One region of the Microbulbifer sp. TYP-18 genome, then DNA from elsewhere that is predicted to be linked to it. Evidence: predicted binding sites of a transcription regulator. Region 1 holds the regulator's gene; the other holds the start of a gene.
The links. Region 1 encodes FNR, which switches genes on or off when oxygen is low (the NO sensors DNR and NnrR bind a similar motif). Its sites were predicted from a motif close to TTGATNNNNATCAA; they were not measured.
Positions count from the first base shown of each region.

Region 2: ABVT36_RS06730 (DUF3149 domain-containing protein) is a predicted target of FNR. The motif match lies at 1,513-1,526, and genes of this name have one in related genera.

Region 1 covers NZ_JBFRBC010000009.1:13,475-17,666, forward strand. The annotation lists gene hemN (oxygen-independent coproporphyrinogen III oxidase) at 1-1,216, shown strand, start outside; gene fnr (fumarate/nitrate reduction transcriptional regulator Fnr) at 1,293-2,045, shown strand; gene ABVT36_RS09500 (STAS/SEC14 domain-containing protein) at 2,095-2,508, opposite strand; gene ABVT36_RS09505 (outer membrane beta-barrel protein) at 2,819-3,316, shown strand; gene glyA (serine hydroxymethyltransferase) at 3,673-4,192, shown strand, end outside.
Region 2 covers NZ_JBFRBC010000005.1:28,403-32,594, reverse strand. The annotation lists gene ABVT36_RS06740 (aminopeptidase) at 1-1,175, opposite strand, end outside; gene dtd (D-aminoacyl-tRNA deacylase) at 1-75, shown strand, start outside; gene ABVT36_RS06735 (hypothetical protein) at 1,206-1,463, shown strand; gene ABVT36_RS06730 (DUF3149 domain-containing protein) at 1,755-1,889, shown strand; gene ABVT36_RS06725 (esterase/lipase family protein) at 1,896-2,660, opposite strand; gene tatC (twin-arginine translocase subunit TatC) at 2,653-3,390, opposite strand; gene tatB (Sec-independent protein translocase protein TatB) at 3,387-3,839, opposite strand; gene tatA (Sec-independent protein translocase subunit TatA) at 3,855-4,109, opposite strand; gene ABVT36_RS06705 (phosphoribosyl-ATP diphosphatase) at 4,179-4,192, opposite strand, start outside.

The sequences.
Region 1 (4,192 bases):
CTATGTGCATATCCCCTTTTGCCGCTCCCTGTGCTACTTCTGCGCCTGCAATAAGGTGATTACCCAGCAGTACGGGCTGGTGTCCAGCTACATAGACCGATTGCTGGAAGAGGCGCACTGGTACCGCGACAAGGTGGCGGACCTGCCCGTTATCCAGTTGCATCTGGGCGGTGGAACGCCCACCTTCCTGACCGATGCCGACCTGCGCCGGCTGGTCTCCGGATTGGCGGAAGTGTTCAACCTGCATCCTCCGGGCCAAGTCGAGTACAGTGTTGAGGCGGACCCCCGCACCCTGGATCCGGAGACCCTCGAAACCCTGCGCGAGCTGGGCTTTAACCGCCTGAGTATGGGTGTACAGGATTTCGATCCGCGGGTTCAGCAGGCGATCAACCGGGTCTGTGACGAACGCTCGGTGGCGAACCTGACCCAGGCCGCGCGGGCCTGTGGATTTGGATCCATTTCCTACGACCTGGTCTACGGCCTGCCGCACCAGAGTGCCGACACCATGCGCGCCACAGTGAAAAAAGTGCTGCAGCTGGCCCCAGACCGCATAGCGCTCTATCACTACGCCCATCTGCCCGCTCGGTTCAAAGCCCAGCGACTGATCGATTCCGATGCCATGCCGTCGGCACAGGAAAAGATCACAATGCAACTGGCGGCATTGGAAGAGCTGGGTGCGGCGGGATACCAATTCCTGGGCATGGATCATTTTGCTCTTCCGCACGACGAGTTGGCCCTGGCCGCTCGGGAGGGCAGGCTGAGGCGCAACTTCCAGGGTTATACCCTGATGCCTGCCGATGCGCTGATCGGCCTGGGTGCCTCCGCCATCAGTTATAGCGCCGATGGCTACTGGCAGAATCACCACCGCCTGAAGGACTATGTGGAGCGGATTCGCGCCTGTGGCAGTGCTGCCTACAGAGGCTGGACCCTGAGCGAAGACGACCGGTTGCGCCAGCATCTGGTGATGGAGCTGATGTGCCGCATGCGCCTGGATAAAAGCGATCTGGCAGACCGCGCCGGTGGGCCCTTTGAGAAGAGGTTCGCGGAGGAGCTGCGGCGCCTGCAGCCCATGTTCGACTGCGGCCTGTTGCGCCAGGATGCGGACTCCCTCTACCTGACCGAGGAGGGCCGCTGGTTCGCCCGCAACGCCGCCTCTGCGTTCGACAGCTATCTGCACAGTGAGGCGGATACCGGTCGCTATTCCCGGGTGCTTTGACTGGCATATGGCGACTAAAAAGTGTTCAGCGGTTACAATGGCGCCTGGTGAATGTAATGGCGGCAGGGGCGCGGATATGGCGAGAAATTCGGCGGCGGTGAAGTGCAGTGAATGTACGGTCAGGCGGCTGTGCCTGCCAGCGGGGTTGCCCGAGCCGGACCTGGAGCGATTGGAGGCGCTCACCGGCGCCAGGCTCACGGTAAAGTCGGGGGAGGCCCTGTACCGAGCCGGCGACCCTTTCCACAACCTCTATGCCATCCGCTCCGGCAGTTTCAAGTGCTCGGTGCTGTCGGCGGACGGCGACGTCCAGGTGACCAACTTCGCCCTGCCCGGCGAACTGCTGGGGCTGGATGCCTACAGCACCCGCTGCCACCCGAGCTTTGCCCGGGCCCTGGAAGACAGCAGCGTGTGCGTCTTCCCATTTGCCCAGCTGGAAGTGCTGGCGCAACAGATACCGGCGTTGCAGCAGCAGATCTATGCGCTCTTTTCCGAGGAGCTGCGCCAGGAAAACGAAATTCTGTTACTGCTGGGCAAGCGCTCGGCCAATGTGCGGTTGGCCGCGCTGCTGGTGAATATCTCCAGTCGCTATGCGCGCCGGGGCTATTCCGCCAGCCGCTTCGTGCTGTCCATGCCGCGGACGGATATTGCCAATTACCTGGGCCTAACGGCGGAGACCGTCAGCCGCTTGTTTTCCGCCTTTCAGCGCGATGGGTTGCTGCGGGTATCCGGTCGCGACGTGGAAATTCTCGACATCATCGCCTTGAGCGAGCTGGCCGGTACGCATTTTGTCTGCGATGAGAACGCCGTTGGGCGGGCGGTAAACCTTTAGTAGCTCGTTGAAAAAGCCTTCCCCGGCTTTCCTTTTGTGTGAACAGGCCCTAGCCCGGGTCTGCGCCGGTTTCCGATACAGGTTTTTCCAGCCAGGACACCGCCTGCTCGGGCGAGTCGAATAGCTCTACCTCAGCGGAAACAAACCAGCCGGCCACTGCCGAAGCGGCGCGCAGCCAATGCTGATTGCCGACGATGGCCGCGCGGGAGAACTGATTGCCGTGCTTTAGCCCCAGCTTGAAATCATCCCAGGCCGCGCGCAGTTCCCAGCCCTCCAGTTCTCGGGCGTCGAACAGTGCTTTTACTTTTGGCTCAGTGACCGCGTCCAGGGCGCGGTCGATCATCGGCACGATGATTTCGTAATCCCGGTGGGTCAGTTTGCCGGTGGCTTTTAAATAGAGAAACACACTGTCATTGGTGCGTTGAATTCCAATGGATAAACCGTGCCTGTTGGCTTCTTGCATATCACTTTCTCCACTATCAGATTTCAGAGGTTCCCTGGTTCAGTATCCGCCGCCCCTGGGTCAGCGTTGCCAAGTCTATACCGAACAATTGTCCCGGCCGTGCAGTTGTCCCGCTTGATTTGGATCAGGCGGAAGGGGTTTGGGTTCCGAACGGCTGACATTGAGTTTGGTGATGTCGATGGATTTCGTAGCCCGGCCCGTAGAATCGATTTATGTCGCCCGGGTATTGATGTGAACCCGTGGCTGTTCGGCGCCTGAGAAGCCCGCTACAATCCGCGCAATTTTATCCGACAAAACACAGGAGATTATGATGCGTAATTTTGTAATGGGCGCGGCTGCGCTTGCCCTGAGCCTGACTTCCGCTGCCGCCATGGCGCAACAGGGCGGTGCCTACTGGGGTGTCACTGCGGGCATAATGGATATCGACTTGGGGAATGCTGACAGCCCGTTCAATGTCGGTCTGCGCGGAGGTTTCACTTCCCCGTCCGGTTGGGGGTTTGAAGCCGAGTACACCAACTCCCTGGTCAGCGGTGAAGCAGATCTGTTTCGCGGCCCAGCGGATGTGGATATCCAGACGCTGGCAGGCTACGGCACCTACCGCTCCCACGGCGATATTTATTTCAAGGGTCGCCTGGGTCTCCTGTTCGAAGATGTCAGTATTGGCAGTGCCAGTGACAACGATACGGGTATTTCCCTCGGCGGTGGCGTTGGTTTCAATATCAGCCCCAACACCAATCTGGAGCTGGAATACACCGTAATTGAGCAGGACGTAGGCTTCTGGTCCGGCAGCATGACGCTATCCTTCTGATCCCTGCGGGCGGCGTCCTGCCGCCCATGTCTTCGGCCCACCGGGCGCTGAGCTGATTCCCCCGGAGTGCTGCCTCGAAGAGGGCTGCGCAGCCGGCCCCCAAACCCGCAACGTGTTGGTGTACAATGCGCGCCCTTGCGGGGTGTGGCGACACTACACTGTAGCCACGGCGCCGGAGTTGCGGCCCTGGGCCGCCTCAATGCGCCACCGGCCCCTGTCATACCAGCCACCTGGCGAAATTGCCGGGGTGGGGCAGCGATCAAATAGGTCGCGTAAGGTCTGTTTGAATGCCCGATTAACCGTTGAAATCGTGGAATTTGGCATCCGCCAGCAACCCGCTTTACCGAGGGAATACCATGTTTGATTCGTCCGTGACACTGGCCTCATTCGATCCCGAAATCTGGCAGGCTATCCAGGAAGAAGACCGCCGCCAGGAAGAGCATATCGAGCTGATTGCCTCCGAGAACTACACCAGCCCGTTGGTGATGGAGGCTCAGGGCAGCACCATGACCAACAAGTATGCGGAAGGCTACCCGGGCAAGCGTTATTACGGTGGCTGTGAGTATGTGGACAAGGCCGAAACCCTCGCCATAGAGCGCGCGAAGAAACTGTTTGGTGCCGACTACGCCAATGTGCAGCCCCATTCCGGTTCCCAGGCCAACGCCGCTGTCTACCAGGCGCTGTGCGCGCCCGGGGATACAGTCCTGGGCATGAGCCTTGCCCACGGCGGTCACCTGACCCACGGCGCGCGGGTGAACTTCTCCGGCAAGATCTACAAGGCGGTGCAGTACGGTTTGAATCCGGATACCGGCGAAGTGGATTATGAAGAGGTGGAGCGGCTGGCGCTGGAGCACCGGCCAAAGATGGTGGTGGCGG
Region 2 (4,192 bases), on a different contig from region 1:
AGCGGTGTATTTGCCGCTGACATGCAGGTGTCGCTGCTGAACGACGGCCCTGTGACCTTCCTGTTGGAGAGCTGATAGGTGGCTCCCAGCGCCTGCAGGCGCGCATCGCGGGCTTTTTTATTCTCCCCACCCAGCCTTTCGACTGCCCGATAGAAGTCCTCCCAGCCCCCGGATTGCAGATACAGCTGGCGAAACGCCGGCACCAGGGAGCGATATTCCTCCACCAGTGCCAGGGTGGCATTGTTGGTCTTGTCGATATAGGTCTGGTAGCGCGCCGGGTTGGGCCAGCTGGCGCTCATTTGGCCATAGCACTGCCGCAGGCGGGCCAGTATGTTGGCTTTTTGCCGCCGTTTGGAGTCGTCACCCATATCTCTGCCGTACAGAAGTTGCAACTGCTTGCGCGCCTGTAGCAGGAGTTGGTTGAGCTGCCGTCGCTCGGCTTCTCCACCGCTAGCGGGACCGGGCAGCCCCCGCTGCCGGCGCCAGTCCGGCAGCGCCAGTTCCGCCACGGCAGTGGCAAAGCTTTCGTTGAAACGCGTGTCACCAGAGATGTACACACGCCGGTGGGCCAGTTCGTGAAACAGCAATCTCGCCAGCCGGTCCGCCGGCCAGGTGATGAAACTCGACAACACCGGGTCGTTGAACCAGCCCAGGGTGCTGTAGGCGGGTACCGGACCCAGGTAGACGTCGTAGTCCTCTTCGGTCAGCTGGCGGGCCTTTTTCAGGGCGTCGTCCCGGTGGAAATAGCCGCGGTAACTGGCGCAACCGGCGATGGGGTAGCACCACTGCCTGGCCTTGAGGGAAAACTCCGGTGCTGCCAGCACGTTCCAGATGGGGTAGGCGCGATCCAGCTGCACATAGGTGGCATAGGCCCGGCCCACGGGCAGGTGGAGCTGGTCGCGGGCATAGGTGCGGATGGACTTTACCAGCCGCAGTTGTCGCTCCAGCTGTTCGTCTGTGTCCGGGGCAGCCAATACCCGGTCGATGGGCTCCCGGGCGGCGAGGATACGCAATTGGCCAGCCACTGCCTGGGAGTAATAGCCCGCCGTCTCGCAACCCTGAGTGAGAATTGAAACCAGGGCTATGACGACCAACCTGCCGGTCAGAGGCCAGGGCAAAAGCCTGGGGCATGGCTGGCTGTTATACACTGTGGATGCCGACCTTTGAATTTTCAATCACTAGCACCGCTCTGGGGAGAAGCCGCCATGGAGCCGGTAACGGGTGCCGCGGGGCTGTCACCGGTCGCCGCAGTACTGACTATCTTTGCACTGATTTTTACCGCTATCGGTTGGCTGCGTCTTCTGCGCACCAGTTTTCACCAAAACCTGCTGCAGGGCTGGCTCGCGATCTTCACACCGCCGCTGGCGCTCTTGTTGCTGGCGCCCCATTGGCGACGGGAAAAGGAGCTGTTTGCGCTCGCCCTGGGGGCACTGGGCTTTTTCAGCATAGCCGCATTTCTCTGACGGCAGAACCCACTGACAGTTTTCTCTGCAGCCGGTTTCCAGCGGGCGCTTGATCTGGGTCAACCCCCTGGCCGGACCTGGCCATAAACTGGGAACCTGACAGGTTGTTGAAAAAGCCCTGCCTGGCTTTCCTCAACCCGGGTTTGCGGTGTGTCCGCAAACCCTCCACGGCAAACCAGGCAGTTACACGCTTGGTTTGCGCCCCGAACAGCCCTGTTCGGCACAACAGGCTGTTGAAAACCACGCCTGCTAAACCAACCGCCAGGATTCGCGCCTGTGGAGGAACCATAAATGACCGCGCTGATCGATTTATTTACCAGCTTTTCCGGCCTCCTGAGCCTGGGCATTATTGGCTTCGTATGTCTGATGGCGGCGTTTTTTATTCGCCTGGTGCTGCGCAACATGGAGCAGAGCGCCACTGAATAATCAGCTTCAGTGGTGGCGCGCCGGGCAGTCGAGCAGCAGCGCGCTCTCACCGGTGAAGTAGCCGTAGCGCAGGAATCGCAGCACTTCCTCCATAGCGGTGTCATTTGCCATGATATTGCCGTGACTCAGCGGCAGAGTCATAAAAGCGCACATGCCTTTTACCTTGGCGCTTTCGACAGTGATGCGCCCGTCGTCGGCACCGCGCAGAATGGCTGAAGCGATGGGATTGCGGGAGCGGTTGCCGGCGATAATACCCAGGTCAAAGCTTACCGGGCTCAACTGCAGGGGGACACTGGTCTTTCCTGTTCCCATCTGACGCCCAGCGGGCCCGTTGACCTGCTTGATCCAGGGAATATGGTCCAGCCAGTCGCCGATACGGCTGCCCTGATTGGGGGGTGCCAGCATCACAACGCGATGGGGTGCCGGTATCTGCTGATGCTCGTAGAAGTACCGCACCAGCAAACCGCCCATGGAGTGGGTAACGAAGTTGACCGGTTGCGCCTGTGCCCGGGCGCACCGGTTGAGCCCGGCCTCTACCGCCAACGAGGCCAGCTCCTGGATGGGTTTTTCCCGCGATGGGTAATCCATATTGGCCACATAGTAGCCGGAAGCGATGAGGCGTTGTTGCAGGGGTTCCAGGCTGCTGGAGTCCTTGGTGAGTCCGTGCAGGAGAATGACGCACTGTGTGCCCGCCAGCGCTGTGGGAGCTTGGATGGCTGCGCCCCACAGCACTATGGCCATCACTATCTGCCGCCATTCCCGGCTAGGCATGCTCGTTGTTGCCGGAAAATTTAAACCAGCGCCCGAACAGAATCCCCACCTCGAATAAAAGCCACATGGGCAGGGCCAGTAGCGACTGGGAAATAACGTCCGGGGGCGTCAGCAACATGCCAATCAGAAAACAACCCACGATCACATAGGGGCGCTTCTGTGCCAGAGTCCCGGCATCTACCGCGCCACTCCCGATCAGCAGCACCGTGGCAATCGGGATTTCAAATGCAAAGCCAAAGGCAAAAAACAGTTTCAGCACCAGGTCCAGATAGCGGCTGATATCCGGCAGGACCTTGATGTCGGCGTGAGCCGAGCTGACAAAGAACTCGAACAACAACGGGAAGACAACATAGTAGGCAAACGCCATGCCCGCATAAAACAGCAATACGCTGGAAACGAGAATGGGAATCGCCAGCCGCCGCTCATTCTGGTACAGACCCGGCGCGATGAAGGCCCAGGCCTGATAGAGGACGAAAGGGATGGCGATAAAAAATGCCAGCACGAAACTGGTCTTAAACGGCGTAAAAAATGGGGACGTTACCTCGGTGGCGATCATACCGGCGTCGCCCACCAGTCGCGCCTGCAGTGGTTCGGCGACGAAGTCGTAAATCTCCGCGGCAAAGGGCACCATGCACAGGAAGATGACTACCACCAACAGCAGTGTCTTGAGCAGCCGGTCGCGCAACTCTACCAGGTGCTCGATAAACGGTTGGGAAGTCTGCTCACTCATTGCGGGCTTTCTTTCTTTTGTGCCGGTGCTTGCTGTTGATCCGATGGATCCTCTTTGAGGTCCGGATCACCGTGGTCGTGCCAGTGCTCCGGGTATTCCGGGTCTGCCAGCTCTTCGCCCGCTTCGTCCTGTTCCGGCATGTATTCTTCGGCTTCGGTACTCGGATCGTGAGACTCGCTGGCGGGGCTTTCTGTTCCGCTCAGGGTCTGCTCCATTTCGCGGCGGCTCTCCTCCAACTCGCGCATAATGCGCTCGTTGTGCAGTTCGCGGCGAATCTCGTCCGCGCCGATTTCGCGTTCCAATTCCTCGCGGGCCTGGGACAGGGACCGCCGAATGCCGGACCACCAGCGGGTACTGGTGCGCACCACATCCGGGAGGCGTTCCGGCCCTATCACCAATAGGCCCACCACTGCCACCAGCAAAAGCTCAAAAAAGCCGATATCAAACACCGCGCAGCACCCGCACTATTTGTCCTGGGACTGCTTCTGTCGTTCGGTCGTTGGGTCTTCTTGCTGTGGCTTGTCGCTCTCCTCGTGGGCGATGCGCTCCTGATTCTCGGGTTTGGTCTCGCGCTCCTCATCTTTCATCGCTTTGCGGAAGCCCTTGATCGCCCCGCCCAGGTCGCCACCGAGATTCTTCAGCCGCTTGGTACCAAACAGCAGCAACACAATCACCAGAATAATCAACAGCTGCCAAATGCTAATGCCGCCAAAACCCATGTTTTTCTCCCGTTTATTGCTGTGGAGCGACCTCCGTCGCACCGGTTCTCTAAATGTTTGCCCCTGCGGTCAGTCACCGCTGC